Regions from separate parts of the Acidovorax lacteus genome, predicted to be linked through region 1. Evidence: predicted binding sites of a transcription regulator. Region 1 holds the regulator's gene; the other holds the start of a gene.
The links. The regulator FNR, encoded in region 1, switches genes on or off when oxygen is low (the NO sensors DNR and NnrR bind a similar motif). The targets are predictions, from matches to a motif close to TTGATNNNNATCAA.
Positions count from the first base shown of each region.

Region 2: ABD866_RS00170 (TraR/DksA family transcriptional regulator) is a predicted target of FNR. The motif match lies at 12,181-12,194, and genes of this name have one in related genera.

Region 1 covers NZ_BAABEX010000030.1:63,753-77,964, forward strand. The annotation lists gene ABD866_RS15195 (sulfite exporter TauE/SafE family protein) at 1-148, shown strand, start outside; gene ABD866_RS15200 (sensor domain-containing protein) at 172-2,646, opposite strand; gene ABD866_RS15205 (cyclic di-GMP phosphodiesterase) at 2,643-3,932, opposite strand; gene ABD866_RS15210 (sulfite exporter TauE/SafE family protein) at 4,057-4,785, opposite strand; gene hemN (oxygen-independent coproporphyrinogen III oxidase) at 4,869-6,251, opposite strand; gene fnr (fumarate/nitrate reduction transcriptional regulator Fnr) at 6,443-7,165, shown strand; gene ABD866_RS15225 (hypothetical protein) at 7,546-7,839, opposite strand; gene ABD866_RS15230 (FixH family protein) at 7,929-8,201, opposite strand; gene ccoG (cytochrome c oxidase accessory protein CcoG) at 8,269-9,714, opposite strand; gene ccoP (cytochrome-c oxidase, cbb3-type subunit III) at 9,797-10,711, opposite strand; gene ABD866_RS15245 (cbb3-type cytochrome oxidase subunit 3) at 10,739-10,876, opposite strand; gene ccoO (cytochrome-c oxidase, cbb3-type subunit II) at 10,888-11,517, opposite strand; gene ccoN (cytochrome-c oxidase, cbb3-type subunit I) at 11,534-12,973, opposite strand; gene ccoS (cbb3-type cytochrome oxidase assembly protein CcoS) at 13,038-13,175, opposite strand; gene ABD866_RS15265 (heavy metal translocating P-type ATPase) at 13,175-14,212, opposite strand, start outside.
Region 2 covers NZ_BAABEX010000001.1:14,000-28,211, forward strand. The annotation lists gene rplF (50S ribosomal protein L6) at 1-110, shown strand, start outside; gene rplR (50S ribosomal protein L18) at 122-487, shown strand; gene rpsE (30S ribosomal protein S5) at 504-1,022, shown strand; gene rpmD (50S ribosomal protein L30) at 1,036-1,218, shown strand; gene rplO (50S ribosomal protein L15) at 1,229-1,660, shown strand; gene secY (preprotein translocase subunit SecY) at 1,684-3,003, shown strand; gene rpmJ (50S ribosomal protein L36) at 3,141-3,254, shown strand; gene rpsM (30S ribosomal protein S13) at 3,278-3,643, shown strand; gene rpsK (30S ribosomal protein S11) at 3,662-4,066, shown strand; gene rpsD (30S ribosomal protein S4) at 4,158-4,781, shown strand; gene ABD866_RS00125 (DNA-directed RNA polymerase subunit alpha) at 4,900-5,892, shown strand; gene rplQ (50S ribosomal protein L17) at 5,979-6,380, shown strand; tRNA gene ABD866_RS00135 (tRNA-Met) at 6,399-6,475, shown strand; gene ABD866_RS00140 (MarR family winged helix-turn-helix transcriptional regulator) at 7,581-8,054, shown strand; gene ABD866_RS00145 (VOC family protein) at 8,111-8,647, shown strand; gene fahA (fumarylacetoacetase) at 8,657-9,988, shown strand; gene ABD866_RS00155 (Rrf2 family transcriptional regulator) at 10,242-10,754, shown strand; gene ABD866_RS00160 (VOC family protein) at 10,798-11,211, opposite strand; gene ABD866_RS00165 (hypothetical protein) at 11,292-11,666, opposite strand; gene ABD866_RS00170 (TraR/DksA family transcriptional regulator) at 11,716-12,090, opposite strand; gene ABD866_RS00175 (enoyl-CoA hydratase/isomerase family protein) at 12,280-13,158, shown strand; gene ABD866_RS00180 (glutathione S-transferase family protein) at 13,193-13,849, opposite strand; gene ABD866_RS00185 (DUF2946 family protein) at 13,995-14,212, shown strand, end outside.

The DNA of each region.
Region 1 (14,212 bases):
CGCCGTCTGCAGCGTGCTGACGGCTCCCCTGGGCGCGCGTGTCGCCCATCGGCTGCCGGTACGCAAGCTCAAGCGGGTGTTTGCCAGCCTGCTGTTTGCACTGGCCGCCTATATGTTCTGGAAGGGCGTGATCGCGCTGGGCAACTGATGGCGGCACAGCCGCCGCCTCCGCTACGAGGAACTGCTGGGCGCCGGCCCCGCTGGTACGCGCCGGACCGGAGCGGGAGGCGGCACAAGCGGTACCGCAGCCGACAACTGCAGCAACTGCGCAAACATGTCTGCGGGCACCGCAGGCGAGCACAAAAAACCCTGGTAGTGGTCGCAGCGCAACTCCTGCAGCACCTGACGCTGAATGGGGTTCTCTACCCCCTCGGCAACCACCTCGATGTGCAAAGCCTGGCCGATGCTGATGATGGCGCGGATGATGGCCTGATCGCCTTCGTCGTCCGGCAATCCACGCACAAAAGACTGATCGATCTTGAGCTTTTGGATCGGCAGCTTTTTCAGGTAGGCGAGGCTGGAGTAGCCCGTGCCGAAGTCGTCGATCGCCAGACCAATGCCCAAGGCCGACAACTCGTGGAGGCGTGCCGCCATTTCTTGCGCCTCCTGCAGCAGGATGCTTTCGGTCAGCTCGAGCTCGAGCATGGCTGGGGGCAGGTGGTACACCGCCAGTAGTCGGGTAAGCCGATCCACGAAGTCGGGTTGGCGAAACTCAAGGGCCGACACGTTGACCGACACGACCACCGGTGTGCCGGCCTGCATCCAGGCCGCTGCACGCTGTATGGAGCGCTCCATGACCCACGCCCCTAGCGTGACGATGTAGCCCGACTCTTCTGCCAACGGAATGAAGGTGCCCGGCGACACAGCCCCCAGCTCTGGATCGTTCCAGCGGGCGAGCGCTTCAGCGCCAGTGATGCGTCCGGAGGACATGTCCACCTGCGGCTGAAAGTGCACGTCCATGCCGCCGCTGCCAATCGCCTGCCGCATGGCGTGTTCCAGCTTCATGCGAGACAGCAGGTTCGCGTTCATTTGCGGCTGGTAGAAGCCGTAGCTGCCGCGCCCCAGTTCCTTGACACGGTACATGGCGGTGTCGGCCTGCTTGATCAGGTCGTCCAGCGTTTTGCCGTCCTGCGGATAGAGCGCGATACCGATGCTGCACTGGATGGAGAACCCCATCTCATCCAGCATGAAAGGGCGCAGCATATCGTCCAGGATGCGCCGCGAGACATTCTCGGCAATCACAGCGCCCGCACCGTGCAGGTACACCACGAACTCGTCGCCGCCCAGGCGGCACAGCATATCGGTCTGCCGCAGACACCCTTGGATGCGCTCTGCAACCAATTGCAATACGCGGTCCCCGAACGGATGACCAAGCGAGTCGTTGATGATCTTGAAGCGATCGAGATCCAGAAACAGGATCGCAAAGCCCGTGTCCGACTGGCGCGCGCCTTGTACCGCGGTGTCCACACGCTGCGACAACAGCAGGCGGTTGGGAAGCCCTGTCAGCACGTCGCTGTACGCGAGCTCTTCAATACGCTTTTGGGCGGCGTGCTGCTGGGTCAGGTCGCGCATGAAGCCAATGCTCTGGACCAGCCGCCCCTCGTCGTCCCGCAGGGCCACCCATGACAGCTGGACCGCGCAGTAGGCTTCGTTGTCGCGGGGCAGCCACAGCTCGCCCTCCCAGTAACCATCCGCATCCCAGGAAGTCAATACCTGCTGCATGAAAGCCGCATCGGACCCGCAGCCGAACAGTGCAGCGGCCATGCAACCGAGGAACGTCGGAGCCGACGGCCCTACCAGTTTCTCGCATCCGGGGTTCATGCGGATCAGATGGTGCTGGCTGTCGGCAATGAAAATGGCATCCAGGCTCGATTCGAACACCCGGGCAGCCAGACGCAGACTGGCCTGAACCTCGGTCTGTCGCGTGATGTCGCGGAACGAGTACACACGTCCCGCAGGACTGCCGTGGATAAACTGCGGCACCGATCGGCGCTCCATGATCGTGCCATTGCGCAAGGACAGCAGGTCGGTGCTTTCCTTGAGGGGCTCACAACCGATCTCGTCCAGCCGCTGGCGGTAGAACACCGGGTCCTGGACCTGAGACGCCATGTGCTTGTGAATGGCCTCGTCGTCCCGCTGCAGCAGCAGATCGGCCGGTATGGCCCATAGCTGTGCCAGCCGCTGGTTGAACGCGCGGACCTGGCCACTCAAGCCACAAACGAGCATGCCATCGGCCGCAGAATCCAGCGTGGCCCGCAACTCTGAAAGCAGGGTCTCCAGCTCACGCTCCGTCTCGACTTGGCGACTGCGGTCCAGTGCCGTCAGCAAGAACGCGGGGCGTCCGTCCGGGAGCACCGCGGGGGCAACCCGTCGCTCAACTGCCACCAGTGTCCCGTCTGAGCGCAACAGGTGGCTCAGAGAATGAATGCCGTCCGCAACGACCGAGGTGGGCTCACTCCAGAACACAAAGTCCTCGGGGGTGGCTGCCAAGTCAATCACAGGGCGGCCCGCCATGTCTTGCGCAGGCATGCGCACCAGCTGCCCAGCAACGTGGTTGGCGTGCACGATCCGGAGGGTCTGCGCGTCGATCAGCCAGACCGCCTCCTGCAAGGCATCCAGCCAGGCGAAGCGCACATCTTCCGTCACGGGGCCGCCTCGGAGGACGCCGGGCTCACGGCCCGCTCGAAGAAATAGCAGATGCGCTTGCGGGGCGACAGATAGTCCAAGGCCTCACGCGGTAACTGCGCAGGCTTGAGACTGCGGCGAATCCCCAGCTCCGGAACTGTCTCCAGATCCAGAATCAGCGCCTCTTCCTTGGGAATCTGCGAATCGTGCACCACGACCCGAGGCCTCAGAGGCCGAGAGGAGTTGACCGACACCACGATGGCATAGCGGTCATTGACCAACTGGACCACCGATCCCGGGGGATAGACCCCCATCATGCGAATGAACGCTCCCAGCACCACCGGATCAAACTTGGACTTGTGCTGCGCAAACAGCACCGACAGCACCTCGTGGGGCGTCAAGGCGTCAGCACCGGGCAACGGGTTGCACATCCGGTCATATCGGTTGACCAGCGACAAGATCTGACTGGACCGAGGCAGTTGCGGGGCTGCGAGGCGCTGCGGAAAACCGCTGCCATCGGCCATCTCGTGGTGGTGGGCGATGGCGGTCAGCACCGCGGGCGGCAACCCCATCCGCGACGCAAATGCCACGGACTCGGCCACATGGGTCTGGTAGCGCAGGCGGTCGTTGGGCGTCAAGCTTGGCAGAGACTCGCGAAAGCCATCGGGCAGCTTGAGCTTGCCCAGATCGTGCAACAGAGCCGCCACGCCCAGCGACTGCAGCTCCTCCCCCTGCAAGCCCAGTGCTTTGGCGAGCAGCATGCTCAGCACCATCACATTCACCGGGTGCAGCGCACTGCGCTCTCCCGCGCCTTCCGAAAGCAGTCGGATCACCGATTCGCCGTTGCTCAGCATGTCGGCTGCACACCGGGCGACCAAGGCTTCCGTCTGGCGCTTGGCATCGGCTGGGTCGTCATAGACCAGCGAACCCAACTCGATGTACTTGCGGGTCGCCTCGCCGAAGCGCTGATTGCAACTGGCCAGGGCTCGATGCTGCTCCTCAAGCTCCCGCTTGCGGCGCCGCATTTCCGCGTCGGCAGCATTTTCTGCCACCACTGCCGTCTCAGGCGGGACCTCGGTGACCGCAGGAGCCACGACGGCGGGGGGCAACTCATCCACCCCAGGATCGCTCTTTTTGGGAAAGTAACGCACCTGCTGCAGACCCAGTTCGCGCAGCGTGGCGATCTGGTCGGCCGAAGACACCCGGAAACTGCTCACAGGAAAAGGATGGTGCAGCCAGCCTACGTCCAGCTGGATGTACATGCCAATGCGCAGTTGGCCAATGTCGATGAGGATGGAAGTGTTCACGTCAGTTGCGCACGAAGCCCCGGGGTGACCAGTGGTCACAAATGGTCTGTAACCATTATCACCAGTTCGAATGGCTTGTCTCGTGAACAATGCCCGTGTGCGCCCTCCCCGTGGCGCCTGCGCCTCAACGGCACCAAAGCGAGGGCTTATGGACCAGGTCGTACCAGAGGGCCCACACCGCCACAGCGCAGAGCATTCCCCCGGCGAGGCGTGTGCCCCACTCGGCACGCCAGGCATTGAAGACCCTGCGCAGTCGGCCCCAGGCCCAGGGAGCGGAGACCAGCCAGAGCCCCGTCCCCAGCCCGAAAGCCACCATCACCCCTGCACCGGCCAGCGCCCCGCCACTCAGCGCGGCCACCAGCAGCGCCGAATACAACAGACCGCAAGGCATCAAGGCCCAGGCCACCCCTGAACCGACAGCGCCGCCGGACGATCCGACCCAGGGGCCAAGGCGCCGCCACACCGCCCGCCCCCCTGCCTCCACCCACTGGGGCTGCCGGGCCTGCAGCACCAGCAGCAGGCCCCAGGCCAGCATGGCCACATGCGCCAGCGACCACAGGGGTCGGAGCGCCGCCGTGGCCTGACTGAACCAGGCGAGGCTGTCCATGGCCAGCGCCGCCCCTGCGCCCAGCAGGCCGTAGCCGAGCAAACGGCCGAGGTGGAAACCGACGAGACGCGACCAGCGCGGGGACGGTGGGGCGAGCGACGCCCACTGAACCGTCTGCAGACCACTGGCCGCTTGCGGTGGTGTCGCCTGCACGACGGTGCTGCACGGTGCCGAACACATGACCAGGCAGTGGGCTCCCCCCAGCACGCCCATGACCCACGCGCTCATGATCAGCGCGGTACTCATAAGCAAGCCTCCAGCCACAACGGAGACCACTCCCGCTGACCGAAGAAAGGCTGTGCAGGCGACATGCTGCGGGTCCGATGCCGTCAGATGATGCGAGAGAACCGCGCGCGGTTGCGGTCCGCCTGCAAATACCGATCGAACACCATCGCCACGCCGCGCACAAAGAACCACCCCATGGCGGTCACCTCGATGCCATCGTCCCGGACCGTGACCAAGCCCTGCCCGGCCATGTCTTCCATCTGGCCCATTTCAGCACCAAAGTACTGGCGGAAATCGATCAACCAGGCCTGCTCCAGTGGCTCGAAGAGCACCTCGCCCTGGCACATCAGCGACATGATCACCGCGCGGCGCAGCATGTCGTCGCGGGTGAGCGCCAAACCGCGCACGATGGGCAGCCGGCCCTGGTCGAGAAAGTCGTAGTACTCCTCCAGGCTCTTGGCGTTCTGGCTGTAGGTGGCCCCCACGCGACCGATGGCCGAGACCCCAAGACCGATCAGGTCGCAATCGGGCTGTGTGCTGTAGCCCTGGAAGTTGCGGTGCAGGCGCCCCTGTCGCTTGGCCACCGCCAGGGCATCGGTTGGCAGGGCAAAGTGGTCCATGCCCACGTACACATACCCGGCGTCCATGAAAGCATCCAGCGAACGCGACAGCATGGAGATCTTGGCCCCGGCGGTGGGCAACTCGGCTGCGACGATGCGGCGCTGAGGCTTGAAGCGCTCTGGCAAGTGCGCGTAGGCATACAGCGCAATGCGGTCGGGCCGCAAGTGGGCCACCTGCGCCAGCGTACGGTCGAACGACTCAGGGGTCTGTCGCGGCAGCCCGTAGATGAGGTCCACATTGATCGACTCGAAGCCCAACGCGCGTGCCGAGGCCACCAGCTCAAACACCTGCTCTGCGGGCTGGATGCGGTGCACAGCCTTCTGCACCTCAGCGTCGAAATCCTGCACCCCAAAGCTCAGCCGGTTGAAGCCCAGCTCCGCCAGCACCGCAAGCCGTTCGGCTGTCACGGTGCGGGGATCGACCTCGATCGAATACTCACCGCCCGGGGCCAGCACAAAGCTGCGCTGCAGCATGGCCATGAGCTCGCGCAAGCCATCGTCAGACAAGAAGGTGGGCGTGCCGCCGCCCAAGTGCAGCTGACTGACCGTCTGCCCCGGGCCGCACCGCGCGGTGTGAAGGTCGATCTCTCGGCTCAGATACCGCAGGTAGGTGTCTGCGCGGTCATGGTGCTTGGTGATGATCTTGTTGCAGGCGCAGTAGTAGCACAGCGACTCGCAAAACGGGATGTGCACATACAGCGACAACGGCATCGCCTTGGTGGTGGTGCCCAGACGGCGCTGGTCCAGCGCCAGTACGTAGTCGTCCTGACCGAAGGCTTCAACGAAACGATCGGCCGTAGGATAAGAGGTATAGCGAGGCCCTGGCACATCGAAACGGCGCAGCAGTTCGGGCGTTACAGCGGTCATGTGGAAATATCCTTGCGTGCTTTTGCACTGTGCCTTAGCCTTCGAGGCATGTCCTTGACATGAATCAAGCGATCTGCCGGTAGCTGCGGCGAGAATTTGCCTTACATCAGCTGCAGGCTCGCTCCTCGGAGAATGTCTGTGACGGCCTGCCGATCGAAGGTACAGGCGTTGCCATCTTTTTTTCAGAGTCCATGAATCCGCTCACCATCAAAGTCGCCTGTTCCAACTGCAACCTGCGTGAGTTGTGCATGCCGGTGGGGCTGAACGAGCAGCAATTGCAGCGCATTGATGACATCGTGGCGATCCGGCGCAAGGTCAAACGCGGCGGCACCCTGTTTCGCAACGGTGAGGCCTTTACCTCGCTGTACGCGATTCGCACGGGTTTCTTCAAGACCTGCGTGGCCACGGAGGACGGACGCGACCAGGTGACAGGCTTTCAGATGGCTGGCGAGATCATCGGTCTGGACGGCATCGTGAACGACCACCACACCTGCGACGCGGTGGCATTGGAAGACGCCGAAGTCTGCGTGATGCCGTTCGATCGGATCGAGGACCTGTCGCGCGAAGTGACGGCACTGCAGCACCACGTGCACAAGATCATGAGCCGCGAGATCGTGCGCGAGCACGGCGTGATGCTGCTGCTGGGCAGCATGCGGGCTGAAGAGCGGCTGGCGGCGTTTCTGCTTAACCTGGTGCAGCGCCTGCACGCGCGCGGGTTTTCGCAGTCTGAACTGGTGCTGCGCATGACGCGCGAAGAGATTGGCAGCTACCTCGGGCTCAAGCTCGAAACCGTGAGCCGTACGTTCTCGAAGTTCGTCGAGGAAGGCATCGTCGAAGTCAAGCAGCGGCATGTGCGCATCCTCGATACCGATGCGCTCAAGCGCATCGTGAACAGCCAGCAGACCTGCCACTGAAGGCGGCTCTCCCGCTGCCAGCGCTGGCCTGTGGCACGGCCCGCCGTGCCGGCAGATCCACCCCGGCACCCCTGTGAACCAGGCGGCTTGCGGTCGGCCGATGCGCCTGTGCAGCAGCCCCACCGGTGCATCACCGAACGCAACCGGCAAAAACGCGCACCGCACCCACGCCCACGGCCCTTGCGTAGGCTGCTTGCGCTGTCTGGTGCGATTTCGGCCCCTCGTGCTTATTTGACAAGCACGAGCAGCTCCTGAATTGATAGCAAACCAAAAACCTGGCACCGCCCGGCCCGCAGCGCGCGGTGCATCCACCGCAACGCAGCGGCTGCGTGGAGCACGGTGCCACGCCGTTGCGGGCACCCGCGCGCGACCGTTGCGGCTCAGGAACAGGATGCGCCCTTGCGGCAGTCGTCCGGCCGCTGGTCCTGCGGCACCGGACACCGGTTGACTTCAAACGGAGAGAGCGACAGCAGCGTGGTCAGCGCGCTGGAGGCCATGGCGATGGCCCAGAACACAAAAAAGGCCACGGTGTAGACGCCCTCGCGTGACAGGGGCACCGGCTGCCCAAACCAGTGAAGATCTTGCGGATCGACCATCGCGAAGACCAGTATTTCCAGCACGCCCGCCATGAGAAAGGCTGGCCATGCAATCCACATCCAGCGCTGAGTCCACATCGTCTGTCTCCTTGCGGCCATTCGGCCGTTCTGCTGTGAGGAAGATGCCCGGCCTCCCACGCGGGGCGCCACAGGCCTGGCCCGCAATGTCAGCGAGGCTGGTCCTCAGGCGGCGTGGCCGCATGGTTGCGGCCCTTCATGGCGGGCGCGAGGCTCTTCTCGGGATGGGCCAGCGTCTGGTTGATTTCCACACCGCGGCGGTAGTAATCCTCGGCAATCACCGGATCGGGGCGGCTCAGCGCCAGCCACAAGGTGACGAAACCCGCAACGATGACGATGGCCGGTCCGGCGATCAACATCCAGACATGGCCAAACTTCCACCACGGTGCGGCACGGGGTGCCAGGTTCTGGGAAGAGGACATTTCGATACTCCTTACAAATTCTCAAACAGCTGCTGTGAGCCGAGGCCCTGCGGCAGCACCACGCGCCTCATCGGGGCACCAGAAAGACCGATTTCTCGATCACCTTGTGGCCGTCGGTCAGTCCGCGCACCTCCAATTGCACCGGGTGCGAGCCGGATGGCGCCGATCCATACGGAATCTGCAGACGCAAGGCCACCCAACGCGACTCGGCCGGCCCCACCTCGACGTCGCCGTCCGACAGAGCCTCCAGCCCGTCCAGTCCTGTCGCAGAGATGTGGTAGCGCTGCGTGGTCTCGGTGGCGTTCATGATCTGCAGCCGGTACACGTTTTCCAGTTTGCCGCCCGCCACGATGCGCGACAAGGCCGCGCGGTCCCGCACCACGTCCACCTTGAGCGGGGTGCGCATGACCAGGCTGGTCAACATGGCCACGCACAGTGCCAGCAGCAGCGCCGAATACACCAGCACGCGCGGGCGCAGCACCCGGCGCAGCATTTGCGACTGTGTCCAGTGCTGGGCCACGCCGTTCTGCGTGGCATAGCGGATCAGCCCGCGCGGGTACTTCATCTTGTCCATCACAGTGTCGCAGGCGTCCACACACAAGCCGCAGCCGATGCACTCGTACTGCAGCCCCTTGCGGATGTCGATGCCCACCGGGCACACCTGCACGCACAGCGCACAGTCGATGCAGTCGCCCAAGCCCTTGGCCTTGTGGTCGGTGTCCTTCTTGCGTGGCCCGCGCGGCTCGCCCCGTTCGGGGTCGTAGCTCACGATCAATGTGTCCTTGTCGAACATCGCGCTCTGAAAGCGCGCGTACGGGCACATGTATTTGCAGACCTGCTCGCGCATGTAGCCCGCATTGCCGTAGGTGGCAAAGCCATAGAACAGCACCCAGAAGATCTGCCAGCTGCCTTGCAGGGCCAGCAGCTCGCCGCCGAGCTGGCGGATGGGGACGAAGTAGCCCACAAAGGTGAAGCCCGTCCACAGCGCCACCGAGATCCAGGCCAGTTGCTTGAGCGTCTTCTTGCGGATCTTCTCGGCCGTCCATGGGCCGTTGTCCAAGCGCAGCCGGGTGCTGCGATCGCCCTCGATCTTGTGCTCCAGCCACATGAAGATCTCGGTGTAGACCGTCTGCGGACAGGTGAAGCCGCACCACAGCCGCCCGGCCACGGTGGTGAACAGAAACAGCGACAGGGCCGAGATGATGAGCAGACCCGTCAGGTAGATGAAGTCCTGCGGATACAGCACCAGGCCGAAGATATAGAAGCGTCGCGCCCCCAGATCGAACAGCACCATCTGCCGCTCGCCCCACTGCAGCCACGGCAGGCCGTAAAACACGAGCTGCGTGAGGAACACCATGCCCCAGCGCCAGCGCGAGAACAGCCCGCTGATAGAGCGCGGGTAGATCTTCTTCTGGGCTTCGTACAGGGAGATGACCTCGACCTGCGAAGACGCATCAGGCTCCGCGGGGGTGATCGGAATGACCTTGCGAGGCTGGCCGTCAGTGGGCTGCATGGTGGCTCATCTTCAATAACGTGGGGGGCCCCAAGGCCCCGGAGAACGCGTGGCGACGCCCCCGCGCCGCCACAGCGCAAGCTCAGCGCGCAGCGCCGGCCTTGTTCGACAAACCCCAGACGTAGGACGTGAGCACGCCAATCTGGGCTTCCGTCAGCTTCTCGGCCTGCGCAGGCATTTCATTGACCTTGCCGTTGGTGACGATGGCGGCGATGGCCGCCTCGCCCCAGCCGTGCAGCCAGATGTCGTCGGTGAGGTTGGGCGCGCCCATGGCGGTCATGCCCTTGCCGTCGGCACCGTGGCAGGCTGCGCAGGCGGCAAACTTGGGCTTGCCCAGCGATGCGCGCAGCGAGTCGTGGGGGCTGCCCGACAGGCTCAGCACATAGTGCGCGACGTTGCGAACGTCTTCCGGCGTGCCCACGGCCGCGGCCATCGGGGGCATGTTGCCCACGCGGCCCTTTTCCAGGGTCTCACGGATCTTCTCCGGTGCGCCGCCGTGCAGCCAGTCCTTGTCGGTCAGGTTCGGAAAGCCCTTGCTGCCCCGCGCGTCGGAGCCGTGGCACTGCGCGCAGTTGTTCATGTACAGGCGCTCGCCAATCGCCATAGCCTGCGGGTCACGGGCCAGGTCCTCGGGCTTCATCGAAGCAAAGCGCGCATACAGGGGTTCGAGCTCCGCCTTGGCCTTGGCCACTTCGGCGTCGTACGCCGCCTGCTGCGACCAGCCGAGCTTGCCGGCAAAGGCGCCCAGACCGGGGTAGGCGGCCAGGTAGGCCAAGCCAAACACGACGGTGATGACGAACAGCCACACCCACCAGCGCGGCAGGGGGTTGTTCATTTCGACCAGGTCCTCGTCCCAGACATGGCCCGTGGTGTTGTCGCTGGTGGAGATAACCTTCTTGCGGCCGGCCATCCACAACAGCACCAGACAGGCGACGATGCCGATCACGGTGAGCGCTGCGACGTAAACCGACCAGAAATTGCTGGTGAAGTCACTCATGGGTAATTCTCGTTCTGGTGGTGATCGTCATTCCTGCTCGAAAGGCAGCTTGGCTGCCTCATCAAAGCGGCCCCGGTTGCTGCCCAGGTAGGCCCAGACGCAGATACCGATGAAGACGGCCAGGCTGGCCAGCGTTGCGACGATGCGCATGGTGGTGATATCCATTGCGAACCTCCTTACTTGAGCGCACGGCCCATGACCTGCAGGTACGCAATCAGCGCGTCCATTTCGGTCTTGCCCTTGACTTCCTCGGCCGCAGCGGTGATCTGGGCGTCGGTGTAGGGCACGCCCACGGTGCGCAAGGCCTTCATGCGGGGCGCCACGTCGGCCGGATTGACCGTAGCCTTCTCAAGCCACGGGTAGGCCGGCATGTTGGACTCGGGCACCACATCGCGCGGATTGATCAGGTGCACGCGGTGCCATTCGTCGCTGTACTTGCCCCCCACGCGGTGCAGGTCAGGGCCCGTGCGCTTGCTGCCCCATTGGAAGGGGTGGTCGTACACGAACTCACCAGCCACCGAGTAGTGGCCGTAGCGCAGCGTCTCGGCGCGGAACGGGCGGATCATCTGCGAGTGGCAGTTGTAGCAACCCTCGCGGATGTAGACGTCGCGGCCTACCAGTTGCAGCGCGCTGTACGGCTGCACGCCCTTCACCGGCTCGGTGGTGGACTTCTGGAAGAACAGCGGCACGATCTCGACCAGCCCACCGACCGCGATGACCAGCAGGATCAGCACGATCATCAGGAAGTTGTTGGTCTCGACCTTCTCGTGGCTGAAGCCTTTGGAGGCGGTGTTGTTTTCGGACATGTGAAGCTCCTCAGACTCAGGCGTGGGCCGCATTGACGGCGGGAATGGCCACCTTGACCGACCGGCCCGAAATCGCGGTCAGCCAGACGTTCCAGGCCATCACGAGCATGCCGCCCAGGTACAGCAGGCCACCGGCCACGCGGATCACGTAGAACGGGTACGAAGCCTTGACGCTTTCCACGAAGGTGTAGGTCAGCGTGCCGTCGGCATTCACTGCACGCCACATCAGGCCCTGCATCACACCGGCAATCCACATCGCGGCGATGTAGAGCACGATGCCGATCGTGGCCATCCAGAAGTGCACCTCGATCGCCTTGATGGAGTGCATCTTTTCGCGGCCAAACAGGCGCGGCACCAGGTAGTACAGCGATCCCATGGAGATCAGGCCCACCCAACCCAGCGCACCCGAGTGCACGTGGCCCACGGTCCAGTCGGTGTAGTGGCTCAGCGCGTTGACGGTCTTGATGGACATCATCGGGCCCTCGAACGTGGACATGCCGTAGAACGACAGCGACACGATCAGGAAGCGCAGGATGGGGTCGTCGCGCAGCTTGTGCCAGGCACCCGACAGGGTCATGATCCCGTTGATCATCCCGCCCCAGCTGGGAGCCAGCAGGATCAGCGAGAACACCATGCCCACCGATTGCGTCCAGTCGGGCAGCGCGGTGTAGTGCAGGTGGTGGGGGCCGGCCCACATGTAGGTGAAGATCAGCGCCCAGAAGTGCACGATCGACAGGCGATACGAGTACACCGGACGGCCAGCCTGCTTGGGGATGAAGTAGTACATCATCCCGAGGAAGCCCGCGGTGAGGAAGAAGCCCACGGCATTGTGGCCGTACCACCACTGCACCATCGCATCTTGCACCCCGGCGTACGCCGAGTAGCTCTTCATCAGACCAGCAGGCACGGCCGCACTGTTGACCAGGTGCAGGATCGCCACGGCCAGAATGAACGCTCCGAAGAACCAGTTGGCCACGTAGATGTGCTTGACCTTGCGGATGCCCACCGTGCCGAAGAACACGATGGCATAGGCCACCCACACCAGCGTGATCAGGATGTCGATGGGCCACTCCAGCTCGGCGTATTCCTTGCCCGAGGTGTAGCCCAGCGGCAGGCTGATGGCCGCGGCCAGAATCACGAGTTGCCAGCCCCAGAAGGTGAAGGCCGCCAGAGGGCCCGCAAACAGGCGCACCTGGCAGGTGCGCTGCACCACGTAGTAGCTGGTGGCAAACAACGCGCAGCCGCCGAAGGCGAAGATCACCGCGTTGGTGTGCAGCGGACGCAGGCGCCCGTAGCTCAGCCATGGGATACCGAAGTTGAGCTCAGGCCAGGCCAGCTGGGCGGCGATGAAAACGCCCACCAGCATGCCAACCACCCCCCACACGACGGCCATGATAGAAAACTGCCGCACGACCGAGTCGTTGTAGTGCGCAGCGCTTGTTTTTGGAGAATCCATCGGGCACCTCTTTTGATAGCGGTGAAAGTTTCAATCAGTGACTGCCTGGGGGCATTGACGAAAGTCAACTGTCCCGAAGAATGCGTTCGCCCTCTTGCTCGATGCTCTCGAACTGGCCGTGGTACACCGCCCACCACAGGCCTGCGAGGATCAAGAGCACGAGAATTACGGACAGCGGAATCAGCAGGTACAGGATGTCCATCAGGCGGCCTCCACAGTGGGTGAAACAGACGACGAAGGCGCGGCCGCAACCGGCAGCGCAGCAGCGACAGAAGATGTGGGATCGGGCAGTGCACGCGCCAGCCGCGCAGCGTTGAGCACCACGAGCAGCGAGCTCAGCGCCATGCCCAGGCCCGCCAGCCACGCGGGCATCCAACCGGCCACGGCCAGGGGCACACTGAGCGCGTTGTAGGCCGCAGCCCACCAGAGGTTCTGGCGCACGATGGCCAGCGTGCGGCGCGCCAGCAGCAGGGTCTGCGCCACCAGCTCTAGCCGGTCGCCCAGCACCACGAAATCAGACCGTGCCTGCGCCAGCGGCACAGAGCGGCCAAACGCAAACGACACATGCGCGCCTGCGAGCACGGGCCCGTCGTTCAGGCCGTCGCCCACCATGGCGACCTGGTGCCCCTGCTCCTGCAGCGCCTGCAGCAGCGCCAGCTTGCCCTTGGGCGTGCATTCGCCCTGGGCCTGCGCAATGCCCGCCTGCTGCGCCACGCGCTGCACCGCGTCGCGGCGGTCGCCCGAAAGCATCTGCACCGCCACGCCGGCAGCCTGCAACTGCTGCACGGTGCGCACGGCGTCCTCGCGCAGGTCCTCGGTCAACTCAAACACCGCGAGCGTTTGCACCGCGCCATCGGCAGACTCGGCCGACAACACGGCCTGCAGCCCCTGCGCCAGGGGTGCAGACACGCGCGCATGGCGGGCCGAACCCAGGCGCAGGCACCAGCGGCCAGGCAGACCCGGAGCGTTGTAGACCCAGGCCGAGAGGCCCAGCCCTGCGTGCTCCTCGGCGTCTTGCACCGGCACATCGGGCGGCAGCACCGCACCTTCGGCCACCGCCTGCTGTGCCAGCGCGCGCGAGACCGGGTGCATGGAGCGGCGCGCCAGCACCTCGGCCAGGGCCAGCACCTGCGCCCGGCTGTGGCCCGCTGCAGGCTGCACCGTGCGCAGCGCCATGCCGTCGCGCGTAAGCGTGCCGGTTTTGTCAAACACCACCGTGTCCACCGACGCCAGGGCTTC
Region 2 (14,212 bases), on a different contig from region 1:
GCCAGGTCGCTGCTGAGATCCGTGCGATCCGTCCTCCCGAGCCTTACAAGGGCAAGGGCATCCGTTATGCGGATGAGACGATCACGATCAAAGAGACCAAGAAGAAATAAGGAGCTGCAACATGCTGAACAAGAAAGAGCAGCGTCTCCGTCGTTCGCGTCAGACCCGCATTCGCATTGCCCAGCAAGGCATTGCCCGTCTGACGGTCAATCGTACCAACCTGCACATCTACGCCACCGTGATCTCCGGCGACGGCAACAAGGTGCTGGCCAGTGCGTCCACGGCCGAAGCCGAAGTGCGCCAGTCGCTCGGTGGTTCGGGCAAGGGTGGCAACGCCGCTGCAGCCCAGATCATTGGCAAGCGCATCGCCGAGAAAGCCAAGGCTGCCGGCATTGAGAAGGTGGCCTTCGACCGCGCTGGCTTTGCCTACCACGGCCGCGTGAAGGCGCTGGCCGAAGCGGCCCGCGAAGCCGGTCTGCAGTTCTAAGCGGAGCGAATTGAAAATGGCGAAATTTCAACCCAAGGTGCAAGACGAAGGTCGTGACGACGGTCTGCGCGAAAAAATGATCGCGGTCAACCGCGTGACCAAAGTTGTGAAGGGTGGCCGCATTCTGGGCTTCGCTGCACTGACGGTGGTTGGCGACGGTGACGGCCGCGTGGGCATGGGCAAGGGCAAGTCCAAGGAAGTGCCGGCGGCTGTGCAAAAGGCGATGGAAGAAGCCCGTCGCAACATGATCAAAGTGTCGCTGAAGAACGGCACGATCCACCATAACGTGACGGGCCACCATGGCGCTGCCACCGTGATGATGGCTCCGGCCCCCAAGGGTACCGGCATCATCGCCGGCGGCCCGATGCGTGCTGTGTTTGAAGTGCTGGGTGTGACCGACGTTGTGGCCAAGAGCCATGGCTCGTCCAACCCCTACAACATGGTTCGCGCCACGTTCGACGCTCTGGCCAAATCCACCACCCCTGCGGAAGTGGCGGCCAAGCGCGGCAAGTCGGTCGAAGACCTGTTCGCTTGAAGGAATGCATCCAATGACGACGCAACAAACCATCAAGGTGCAGCTGGTTCGCAGCCCGATCGGCACCAAGGTGTCGCACCGTGCCACCGTGCGTGGCCTGGGCCTGCGCAAGCTCAACAGCGTGAGCGAACTGCGGGACACCCCCGAAGTGCGCGGCATGATTAACAAGATCAGCTATCTGGTCAAAGTCCTCTGAGAGAACGATCATGGAACTCAATAGCATCAAGCCCGCAGAAGGCGCCAAGCATGCCAAGCGCCGCGTAGGCCGTGGCATTGGCTCCGGCCTGGGCAAGACCGCTGGCCGTGGTCACAAGGGTCAGAAGTCCCGTTCGGGCGGCTACCACAAGGTGGGCTTCGAAGGCGGCCAAATGCCGCTGCAGCGTCGCTTGCCCAAGCGTGGCTTCAAGTCGCACCTGCTCAAGTTCAACGCCGAAGTGTCCCTGAAGGCGCTCGATCAACTCGGCCTGGCCGAGGTGGATCTGCTGGCGCTCAAGCAGGCCGGTCTGGTGGGCGAGCTCGCCAAGGTCGTGAAGGTCATCAAGAGCGGTGAAATCACCAAGGCCGTGAAGCTCACGGGCATCGGTGCAACCGCGGGTGCCAAGGCTGCGATCGAAGCGGCTGGCGGCAGCCTGGCCTGACACGCACGTACTGAAAGGCATCCGTGGCTACTAGCGCGGCTCAAATCGCGAAGACCGGGAAATTCGGCGACCTGCGTCGCCGGCTGGTGTTCCTGCTGCTGGCCTTGGTCGTGTACCGCATCGGGGCTCACATCCCGGTGCCGGGCATTGATCCGGTGCAACTGCAGCAGCTGTTCAACAGCCAGCAGGGCGGCATCCTGAACCTGTTCAACATGTTCTCGGGTGGCGCGCTGTCCCGCTTCACGGTGTTCGCTCTGGGGATCATGCCGTACATCTCGGCATCGATCATCATGCAGCTGATGACGTACGTGGTTCCCACGTTTGAGCAGCTGAAGAAGGAAGGAGAGGCTGGGCGTCGCAAGATCACCCAGTACACGCGCTATGGCACGTTGGGCTTGGCAATTTTCCAGTCGCTTGGCATTGCTGTTGCGCTGGAAAGCTCCGCCGGACTGGTGCTGAGCCCCGGTTTCGGGTTCCGTCTCACGGCGGTGGTCAGCTTGACGGCTGGCACGATGTTCCTGATGTGGCTGGGTGAGCAGATCACTGAGCGCGGTCTGGGCAACGGCATCTCGATTCTGATCTTCGCGGGCATTGCCGCGGGTCTTCCGGGCTCCATCGGTGGATTGCTGGAGCTGGTGCGCACGGGTGCTATGAGCATTCTCGCGTCCCTGTTCATCGTGCTGCTGGTGGTGCTGGTGACCTACTTCGTCGTGTTCGTCGAGCGTGGCCAGCGCAAGATCCTCGTGAACTATGCGCGGCGCCAGGTGGGCAACAAGGTGTATGGTGGACAGTCGTCCCACCTGCCGCTGAAGCTCAACATGGCCGGGGTGATCCCGCCGATCTTCGCATCGTCGATCATTCTGCTGCCCGCGACGGTGGTGAATTGGTTCAGCGCTGGTGAGTCGATGCGCTGGCTCAAGGACATCGCATCGGCCCTGACCCCTGGTCAGCCGATCTATGTGATGTTCTATGCCGCTGCTATCGTGTTCTTCTGCTTCTTCTACACGGCCTTGGTGTTCAACAGCAGGGAAACTGCAGACAACCTGAAGAAGAGCGGAGCGTTCATCCCGGGCATCCGTCCGGGCGATCAGACCGCGCGGTATATCGACAAGATCCTGGTGCGCCTGACGCTCGCGGGTGCGGTGTACATCACGTTCGTGTGCCTGCTGCCGGAGTTCCTGATCCTGAAGTACAACGTCCCGTTCTACTTCGGTGGGACTTCGCTGCTGATCATCGTGGTGGTGACGATGGACTTCATGGCGCAGGTGCAAAACTACCTGATGTCTCAGCAATACGAGTCGTTGCTGAAGAAGGCCAACTTCAAGGCCACTCCGGGAGCTTGAAGCAACAGGACCGGACGCTGGCTTGACCAGCGTTCACGACAAACCAGGCGCCCTGGAACGCTTCGAGGGCACAGACAGACAGTGAAGGCAGTCCGCGCCACAGGCCGTGACAGCGCCAAGAGTTTTAGGAGAATGCAATGAGAGTTTCGGCTTCGGTCAAAAAAATCTGCCGCAACTGCAAGATCATCCGCCGCAAGGGTGTGGTGCGCGTGATCTGCACGGACCTGCGCCACAAGCAGCGTCAAGGTTGATCGGAAAGTATTAGAGGACGCATATGGCACGTATTGCTGGCATCAACATTCCGCCGCATCAGCACGCTGAGATCGGCCTGACCGCCATTTATGGCATCGGTCGCACCCGCGCACGCAAGATCTGCGAAGCCTGCGGCATCGCCTACTCGAAGAAGGTCAAGGACCTGACCGATGGCGATCTGGAAAAGATCCGCGACCAGATCGCCCAGTTCACCATCGAAGGTGACCTGCGCCGCGAGACGACGATGAACATCAAGCGACTGATGGATATCGGTTGCTACCGTGGCTTCCGCCACCGCCGCGGTCTGCCGATGCGCGGTCAGCGCACGCGTACCAATGCCCGCACCCGCAAGGGTCCGCGCAAGGGCGCTGCTGCATTGAAGAAGTAAAGAGATTGAGAGATCACCATGGCCAAGTCTCCTGCCAATAACGCAGCCCAGCGCGTACGCAAGAAGGTCCGCAAGAACGTGTCGGACGGCATTGCCCACGTGCACGCTTCGTTCAATAACACGATCATCACGATCACCGACCGCCAGGGCAACGCTCTGTCCTGGGCTTCGTCGGGCGGTCAGGGTTTCAAGGGCTCGCGCAAGTCCACGCCGTTCGCGGCACAGGTCGCTTCCGAAGTGGCCGGTCGCGCTGCGATTGAGCAGGGCATCAAGAACCTCGACGTTGAAATCAAGGGTCCGGGCCCTGGTCGCGAGTCGTCGGTGCGCGCTCTCGGCGCCCTGGGCATCCGCATCACGTCGATTTCCGATGTGACGCCGGTTCCCCACAACGGCTGCCGTCCGCAAAAGCGCCGTCGTATCTGACTTTTTCTGAAGACCACCGCCACCGGTGTTCGTTTGCGAGCGCACGGTGGCTCGCGCATTTCGGTGCGTTAGATGACACAAAGGAAATCAAGTGGCACGTTATCTCGGCCCCAAGGCCAAACTCTCCCGCCGCGAAGGCACCGACCTGTTTCTGAAGAGCGCTCGCCGCTCGATCGCTGACAAGTCGAAGTTCGATTCCAAGCCTGGTCAGCACGGCCGCACCTCGGGTGCGCGCACCTCTGACTATGGTCTGCAACTGCGTGAAAAGCAGAAGGTCAAGCGCATGTACGGCGTGCTGGAAAAGCAGTTCCGCCGCTACTTCGAAGAGGCCGAGCGCCGCAAGGGCAACACGGGTGCCAACCTGCTGACGTTGCTTGAATCGCGTCTGGACAACGTGGTGTACCGTATGGGCTTCGGTTCGACCCGTGCAGAAGCGCGTCAGCTTGTGTCGCACAAGGCGATCACGGTGAACGGTCAATCGGTCAACATCCCTTCGTTCCTGGTCAAGGCCGGCGACGTCGTGGCTGTGCGCGAAAAGTCGAAGAAGCAGGCCCGTATCGTCGAAGCCCTCCAACTGGCGGCCCAAGTTGGCATGCCGGCGTGGGTGGAAGTGAACGCCGACAAGGCTGAAGGCGTGTTCAAGAAGACGCCGGACCGCGATGAATTCGGTGCTGACATCAACGAATCGCTGATCGTCGAACTGTACTCGCGTTAATCGTCTGCGCCCCGCTGCGCAACCCAGTCCCATGTCCCTAAACCGCGTTGCATCGCGGTTTAGGCGCTTCACCAGCCTTACCGGTGTAACGAGCCGGGGGTATTGAGAGGAAGTCTGAATGCAAACCAATTTGCTGAAACCCAAGGCGATCAATGTCGAACAGCTTGGCCACAACCGTGCCAAGGTCGCATTGGAGCCCTTCGAGCGCGGATATGGCCACACGCTGGGCAATGCTTTGCGCCGTGTCCTGCTGTCGTCGATGGTGGGTTACGCAGCGACCGAAGTCACGATTGCGGGCGTGCTGCACGAGTATTCGTCGATCGACGGCGTCCAGGAGGACGTAGTCAACATCCTGCTGAACCTCAAGGGTGTGGTGTTCAAGCTCCACAACCGCGACGAAGTGACGCTGAGCCTGCGCAAGGATGGTGAAGGTGTCGTCACGGCACGTGACATCCAAACGCCCCACGATGTGGAGATCGTCAACCCGGACCACGTCATCGCGCATCTGTCGCAAGGCGGCAAGCTCGACATGCAAATCAAGGTCGAGAAGGGCCGTGGCTACGTGCCCGGCAACGTGCGCCGCTACGCGGACGAGAGCACCAAGTCGATTGGCCGCATCGTCCTCGACGCATCGTTCTCCCCGGTCAAGCGCGTGAGCTACACCGTCGAAAGCGCTCGCGTGGAGCAGCGCACTGACCTGGACAAGCTGGTGGTCGAGATCGAGACCAACGGTGCGATCACCGCAGAAGACGCTGTGCGCGCTTCGGCCAAGATCCTGGTAGAACAACTGGCTGTATTCGCCCAGCTCGAAGGCGGTGAACTCGCGGCTTTCGACGCTCCCAGCGGCTCCCGCGGTGCGGCCACGTTCGACCCGATCCTGCTGCGCCCGGTCGACGAGCTCGAACTCACCGTGCGCTCGGCCAACTGCCTCAAGGCCGAGAACATCTACTACATCGGTGACCTGATCCAGCGCACCGAAAACGAGCTGCTCAAGACCCCGAACCTGGGCCGCAAGTCGCTCAACGAGATCAAGGAAGTGCTTGCTTCGCGCGGCCTGACCCTGGGCATGAAGCTTGAGAACTGGCCACCGGCCGGCCTCGACAAGCGCTGAGCAGTACAATCGAGAGTTTTCCAACCCGTGCAACGCGCAGTACCTGACACGGCTGCGCGTACCAACAACATTCAAGGAATAGCACCATGCGCCACGGACACGGCCTTCGCAAACTGAACCGCACCAGCTCGCACCGCCTCGCGATGCTGCAGAACATGATGAACTCGCTCATCGAGCACGAGGTCATCAAGACCACCGTTCCCAAGGCCAAGGAACTGCGCCGCGTGATCGAGCCCATGATCACCCTGGCCAAGGTGGATTCGGTGGCCAATCGCCGTCTGGCTTTCAACCGCCTGCGCGACCGCGACAGCGTGACCAAGCTGTTCAACGACCTGGGCCCGCGTTTCGCAACCCGCCCGGGTGGTTACACGCGCATCCTGAAGATGGGCTTCCGCGTGGGCGACAACGCCCCCATGGCGCTCGTCGAGCTGGTGGATCGTCCGGCCGCAGAAACTTCTGCTGAAGCTGGCGCAGAAGCTGCGAAATAAGCTATAATTTCCGTCTACCGCGCGATGGAGCAGTCTGGTAGCTCGTTGGGCTCATAACCCAAAGGTCGGAGGTTCAAATCCTTCTCGCGCAACCAAATTTCAGCATATGCTGACCCAAAAGCCCGCTTATAGCGGGCTTTTTTGTTGCTATCGCCCTGGTTGAGCCGCCTCCGTGTCCCCTTGCATGGGGTGCATGGTGAGGTGCTTATGCGCCCTGGGGGCGGCGGTGTGCAGGCGCCAAATCAGGATCGCCTGCGTTCCGCTCGCAAGGGCCGCGCTCCCAACGGGAGCTCCAGGCGGTTTCGTCGAGTGGCAGATTTCATCTGCGCGCGATGGAGCGATGCACTTTCACAGCCGCGTGCCGGCGGCGACCCGGACAGCGGCCCCCGTGTAAGCGCAGCCCGTGTGGCGAAGGGCATTGCGCTCCGCTGGAGTCGACAACGTTTCGGCGGCATACCCTCTGGCCTTTGAGTCGATGGTCTTGGTAGGCGTTGCTATGCTATTTGTAGCAAGAAGTGACGCGCTGATAAGCACAAACACTCAAATTGGCCATGCCGTCCCTATTCGGCTTGTAGCGTGGAAGAACGGGCCTTCATCACCCGCCACAGCACCAGCTGCCATGGACTCCGAGCGCAGCCTTCGCCACGGGTCCAAGGCTCGGTAGCCCGCGCCGCCGCGGCATTCGGGCAGTCGAGTGGCCCACCGTCTCCGCCTTGAATCACCCGCTGTCACTGGCCGCTGACAACTTGGCCATGGAACTCAAAGGTTGCGTTCGCAACCACTAGGGAATACCATTGGTTGCGCTAGCAACTAAATGGGCCAGAATTTGGCCTACGTCCCGTGCCGCATCGCGCCAACTGCCTGCCGGTGGACGGTCTTTGCCGCTGTACCTCCCTGCTCAGATCCTTCCAAGCGCCCCATGCCTTGCAGACCCTTGTCGCACTTCACGCCACAACCGTCGCCGCCACCCTGGACTCGCGAGGCGCAATGCCGTGTGCGGGCGAGTTGGCGGGCTTGTGTCGCCCTGACGCGCGGTGGGCCATCCCTGGGCACGGGCCCTTGCGCAGCCACGGAAGGCCGCGTCGCCCGCCTGCGGGGACGACTACTCGCGGGCCATACCCGCGTTTCAACCAATTCCGTCGGCAGGTGTGCTCCGCATCGCTTGGAGCGCAGAGCGCTGCTGCACCGAGGGGGGCGCTGATGTCCATCCACACCAGGCCGCCGCTGGAGCGCATGCTCACCTACCGGCTGCACCAGCTGCACAAGCTCACCGACCTGCAAAGCCAGCGCGCTTACCTGGATGCCACCGGGCTCACCCTCAGCGATGCGCGATGCCTGACGACGATCGGCAGCTTCCAGCCCTTGTCGATCAACCGGCTGGCGCAGATGGGCAACCTCAACAAAGGCCAGGCCAGCCGCGCCGCGCAGTTTCTGGTGGATCAGGGCTGGGTACGCAAAAGCGACAGCCCAGACGACGGCCGGGGCGTCGTGCTCACGCTGACCGCTGCGGGGCAAGCGCTGTTTGACCAGACCATGGCCGTGGTCGCGCAGCGCAATGCCGACATCTTCGGCTGCCTCGCGGCCGATGAACAGCGCCTGCTCAGCCAGATGTTCGACCGGCTGATTGCGCACGCGCAGGGCGCAGCGCCAGAGCAGCCCACCGACCCGGGTTGACCCGTCCGACTTTCCCCATTCCCCGCACCCATCCTTCACCCCCCAAGGAGACTCCCATGCTGATCCAGCAGATCCACCACGTGGCGTACCGCTGCCGCGATGCCAAAGAAACCGTCGAGTGGTACCAAAAGCACCTCGACATGAAGTTCGTGCTCGCCATCGCCGAGAACGAGGTGCCTTCGACCAAGGCCCCCGATCCGTACATGCATGTGTTCCTCGACGCAGGCCAGGGCAACATCCTCGCGTTCTTTGAGCTGCCGAGCCAGCCGCCCATGGACCGTGACCGCAACACCCCAGCCTGGGTGCAGCATTTGGCGCTCAAGGTCGATTCGGTCGATCGCTTGCTGGAAGTCAAGGCGCGTCTGGAGGCCAGTGGCATCGAAGTGGTGGGCCCGACCAACCACACGATCTTCAAGAGCATCTATTTCTTCGACCCCAACGGACACCGCCTGGAGCTGGCCGCCGACTGCGGCACCCCTGAGATGTATGCGCGCCTGGACGAAGTGAAGTGGGACATGCTCAACGAATGGGCGGCCACGCGCCGCGCGCCCACGCATGCGGCCTGGATGCACGACGGCAGCGCGGACCACTGAGGAGCGCGCATGCACACCATTGCTCTGAACGCGACCCACGATCCGTCTGCACGCAGCTGGGTGGCGTCGGCACAGGCCGAAGGCACCGACTTTCCGATCCAGAACCTGCCCTATGCGGTGTTTCGCCGCCGTGGAGAGGACGCCGCCCGCTGGCGGCTGGGCGTGGCGATTGGCGACCAGATTGTGGACTTGCGCGCCGTGGCTGCACGCGCGCCCTGGCATGGCAACGCCGCGCAGGCGCTCCAGGCCGCGGCAGCCGACAGCCGCCTCAACGCGCTGATGGCGCTCGGCTCCGAAGCGGCATCGGCCCTGCGCCGCGCGCTGTTCGACGCCCTGCGCGAAGGCGCAGCCCAGCAGGCCGTCACCCCGGCCGATCTCGTGCCCCAGGCCGACGCCGAATACGACGTGCCCGCCCGGATTGGCGACTACACCGACTTCTACACATCCATCCACCACGCGACCAACATCGGCCGCCAGTTCCGACCCGACCAGCCGCTGCTGCCCAACTACCAGTGGGTGCCGATCGGCTACCACGGCCGCGCCTCCAGCGTGGTGGTGTCGGGCCAGAGCTTTCGGCGGCCGGTGGGGCAATCCATGCCGCCGGGCTCGGCGCAGCCGCAGTTCGGAGCGAGCCGACGGCTCGACATCGAGCTGGAGCTGGGCGTGTTCATCGGCGCCGGCAACGCGCTGGGCGAGCCCGTGCCGCTGGACGCCGCCGAGGACCATGTGTTTGGCCTGTGCCTGCTGAATGACTGGTCGGCGCGGGACCTGCAGGGCTGGGAATACCAGCCGCTCGGCCCCTTCCTGTCGAAGAACTTTGCCACCACCGTATCCCCCTGGGTGGTGACGATGGAGGCGCTTGCGCCCTACCGCACGGCCTGGGACCGGCCGCAGGACCATCCGCAGCCGCTGCCCTACCTGGAGTCGGCCCACAACCGGGCCGCAGGTGCGTTCGACATCCAGCTGCAGGTGGACCTGTCCACGCCGCGCATGCGCAGCGCTGGGGCGGCCGATGCGACCATCTGCCGCACCAGCTACCGCCATGCCTACTGGACGCTCGCGCAGATGGTGACGCACCACACCGTCAACGGCTGCAACCTGCAGCCGGGCGACCTGCTGGGCACTGGCACCCTGTCGGGCCCCACGCTGGACCAAGCCGGGGCGCTGATTGAGCTCACCCTGGGCGGCAAGCAGCCGCTGCAGCTGCCGGACGGCGAGCAGCGCGTGTTCCTGGAAGACGGTGACCGCGTCACGCTGCGCGGTTGGTGCGAGCGCTCGGGGGCCGCGCGCATTGGCTTTGGCGCCTGCGCGGGTGAGGTGCTGCCCGCGCGCAGCATTTGAGCGAACGGCCCGGCGGGCCTGCCCCGCTGGGAGGGGGGGCAGGCCGGCCGCCGCCCCTAGGCCGCACTGCATGGCCCAGGTCGAACGCGCTCCGTGTGCGCCTGAGGTGGTGAGACTTCGAAAAAACGGAATTGTTGATGACGATAAATCGAATAAATAGAAGCGTCATCGGCCCTACAGTCGAGCCCATGCCCCCAGGCGTGGCTTGCAAAGCCTGGGATTCCGTGAAGAAGAACCGCCGAAAGGAAGCACCATGCGCATCACCACCCGAGGACAGTTGGCCGTCTCTGCGATGACGGACCTGGCGCTGCACCAGCAACTGCGCCCCGTCGCGCTGTCGGCCATCAGCGCGCGCCAGCGCATCTCGCTGTCGTACCTGGAGCAGCTGTTCAGCGCCCTGCGCAAAGCCGGTCTGATCGAGAGCACGCGCGGCCCGGGCGGCGGATACACGCTGGCCCGCCCGCTCGCGCAGATCTCGGCCGCCGACATCGTGCTGGCTGTGGAAACGCTGAACGGCGACGAACTGGGCACCGAGCGCGCAGCCGCGCGCGAGGCCACGGGCGAGCTGTGGACGGCCTTCCACGCCCGCGCTATCGAATACCTGCAGTCGGTCACGCTGCACGATCTGGTGATGCAGCACCGCGCGCGCCAGGCCGAAGCGCCAGAGCCAGCCCAGGCCACGGCAGCGCCGCGCGCTGTTCGCCTGCGTCCGGGCGTGCCGAACTCGGTGTTCGCGTTGGGTTCGATGGCGCTGGCCCGCAAATAAGGCGAGCCCTGGGCGGTGGCGTGCAGCGCACGCCACACCCCGCTCAATGCTCGTACACCTGGGCCAGGGACGCGAAGCCCTTGATCTCGATCGGGTTGCCGCTGGGGTCGTGGAAGAACATGGTCCACTGCTCTCCGGGTTGGCCGGCGAAGCGGACCTGCGGCGGCATCTCGAACGCCACGCCTGCGTGCTGCAGACGTTGCGCCAGGGCCTGCCATTGCGGCAGTTCCAGAATGGCGCCGAAGTGCGGCATGGGAACGCGGTGATTTCCCACCAGGCCGGTGGCGGCCGTGGGGAACGGTGTGCCCAGGTGGGCGGAGATCTGGTGGCCGAAAAAGTCGAAATCCACCCAGGTGTCGGTGCTGCGCCCTTCGGTGCAGCCCAGCACGTCGCGGTAGAAGCGGCGGGTGGATTCGAGGTCTGTGACGTGGAACGCCAGGTGGAACAGGCTGCGCATGCGGGCCAGCATAGCAGCCGTGCCGTGGCCCGGCGCGCTGGGGGCATTCCCCGCGCCTGAGGGCCACAGGCGCTCGCGCGTCAGGCCATGGACGGGTCGGCCGCCATGTTGTCGAACTTGCGGAAGAACTGGCGTGCCATGGCCACGAGCTGCGCGTCGGTCGGGTGGTCGGCGGGCAGAGAGTCCACCACCGTCTTGGCCACAGCGGGCTGGTGGCTTGCGCACCAGTCGCGGAACTGGTTGCGGGCCAGGCCCGGGCCGGTCAGCAGCACCTCGTGCGTGCCGGCCAGCGCCTTGGCCACATCACCAAAAAACGCGGCGTGGTCGCCCGACTTGCCCTGGTGCTTGTGGTGGCTGCGCGAATGCACGCGCTGGGACTCGACGTGCTCGCGGTCGAACATCAGAACGTGGGCGTCGGAATGGTCCATCCAGACCACGGCGTGGAAAGTGCTCATACGGTTCTCTTTCGTGGGTTGATACAGGGTTGGAGCGGGCCTGGTGCGATCAGGCGTGCTGCAGGTGTGGGCGCTCGGCGGCTTCCTGGCAGCCCAGGCAGCGGGCCGCCTCGGGCGTGGCCTGCAAGCGCGCGGGGGCAATGTCGGCCCCGCAGTCCACGCATTCGCCATAGGTGCCTGCGGCAATCCGCTGCAGCGCGGCGTCGATCTGCGTGAGGTGCGCGGTTTCGTGCTCGTCGATGGCGAATTCCAGATCGCGCGCGGTGAGCATTTGCGCCTGCGATTCCTGGGCTCCGGCAAAGTGCTCGGCAGCGGCCTCGGCGCGGCCGATGGTGCCACCGCGCTGTGCGGCGATCTGGGTGAGCAGCGCAGCCTGCTGCGTGCGCAATTGCTGTTCGTAGGGGGCGGCGGTGGTGCGGTCCATGGGGGGCTCCAGTGCAATCGGGCGGGATTCCGGCGGACCCGAAGCGTCGGGTCCATGGCTTCATCATCCGCCTGCAGCCCCGGGTGGGCGTTGACGTAGCTCAAGAGTCGCAACGGAGCGGGCCTAGCCCACACGCCGTGCGCAGAATGGCCGTACGCGATACGCCGTACGCCCCTTCGGAGCCTGTCCATGAACGCCGATGCCCCTTCCAGCCCGCCTTCCAGCCCGGTCGCCAATGACGCCGCAGTGCGGGCCGCCCTGGACGCGCGCTATGCGGCCTACACCACGCTGCGCATCAGCCGCCGTGGCCCGCAGGGCCGGGTGCTCGATGTGCAGATGCGGGCGCTCAACGGCAAGCTGCCCACGGCCGGGCATGTGGGTCACCGCGAGCTGTGCCACATCTGGCGGGACGTGGCCGACGACCCGGGCGTGCGCGCCGTGGTGCTGCGTGGCGAGGGGCAGGGCTTTTCCGGCGGGGGCGACCTGGCCATGGTGGAAGACCTCACGCGCGATGCCCAGGCGCGACGCCGCGTGTGCCGCGAGGCGCGCGACCTGGTCTACCAGCTCCTGCATTGCGAGGTGCCCATCGTTTCGGCGATCCACGGCCCGGCGGTGGGTGCGGGCCTGGTGGCCGGGATGCTGGCCGATGTGTCGGTGGCGGCGCGGCAGGCGCGCATTGTGGACGGCCACACGCGCCTGGGGGTGGCGGCGGGCGACCATGCGGCCCTGGTGTGGCCGCTGCTGTGTGGCATGGCCAAGGCCAAGTACCACCTGCTGCTGTGCGAACCGCTGACCGGCGAGGAGGCCGAGCGCATCGGCCTGGTGTCGCTGGCGGTGGACGAAGCCGAACTGCTACCGCGCGCCTACGCCGTGGCCGACCGGCTGGCCGAGGGCGCGCAGGGTGCGATCCGTGCGACCAAGCTCGCGCTCAACCAGTGGTGGCTGCAGGCCGCGCCGGTATTCGAGGCCTCGCTGGCGCTCGAATTCCTGGGCTTTGCCGACCCCGAGGCGCGCGAGGGCGTGGCTGCGCTGCGCGAGAAGCGGCCGCCGCGCTTTGATGTGCTTTGAGGCGCGCTGAGGCCGACGCCGTGCAGCCGCTACATCAGTCTTTCTTGGGCGCGTAGCGCGCCATCATCAGCGCCAGGCTCGCCTTGCGGTCGGCCTGGATGCGTTGCACCAGCGGCCGCTGGGCCATGCGGGCCAGGTAGTCGGCAGCGGGCAGATCGGCCAGCACGTCGCGCCCGCACACGATGCGCGAGGCCGAGGCCACCAGCGGCAGGTGCGTGATGGCCGCGCAGTCGGCCAGCGTGAACTGTTCGCCCGCGATGAAGGGCGTGTCCCAGCGGGCCAGGCGTGCAAACGCGGCCACGTTCTTTTCGAGCTGCGCGCCCACCTTCTGGCGCACGCCTTCGCTCACCGTGCCGCCAAAAAACGCCTGCGGGTAGAGGTTGCGCGCCACCAGCTCCAGGTGCAGGTCGAGGAACAGGTGCAGCTCGCGCACCTTGGCCGCGGCGTACGGCGCAGGCGGCAGCAGCGGCACCTGCGGGTAGGCCTGCTCGATGTATTCAAGCATCACAGCCGATTCGCACAGCGGCCCCTCGGGCGTGATGAGGTAGGGCACCTTGCCCAGGGGCGAGGCGGCCAGGTCGGTTTCGTCCGTCCAGACCTGGCGCTCCTCGAAGGGCACGCCTTTCTCGAGCAGGGCCAGCTTGACCTTGTTGTAGTAATTGCTGGCCGAAAAGCCGCAGAGCGTCAGCATGGTGGGTCTCCTTCGTTGGATGGGGTGTGCGCATGCTAGGTGCCCCGGGCGGGCGGAGCCGTCACCTGCATGACGGCCCCCGTTGCGCGGGGGCATCCAGCGCACTGCACCGGCCGTTGCGCGGGTGCCCCTACAATCGCGCCCCATGCCGCCGCTTGCCCGAATCCGCTTCCTTGCCCGCCTGGTGCTGGCCTGGTTTGCGCTGTCGCTGGGCGTGGCCGTGGCCTCGCCGCTTGTGCATCCGCAGGCCATGGAGCTGGTCTGCTCGGGCTCGGGCGCGATCAAGCTCATCGTCAAGACCGACGATGGCGCGCAGGAACTGGGTAGCCACACGCTGGACTGCCCGCTGTGCGTGCACCTGGG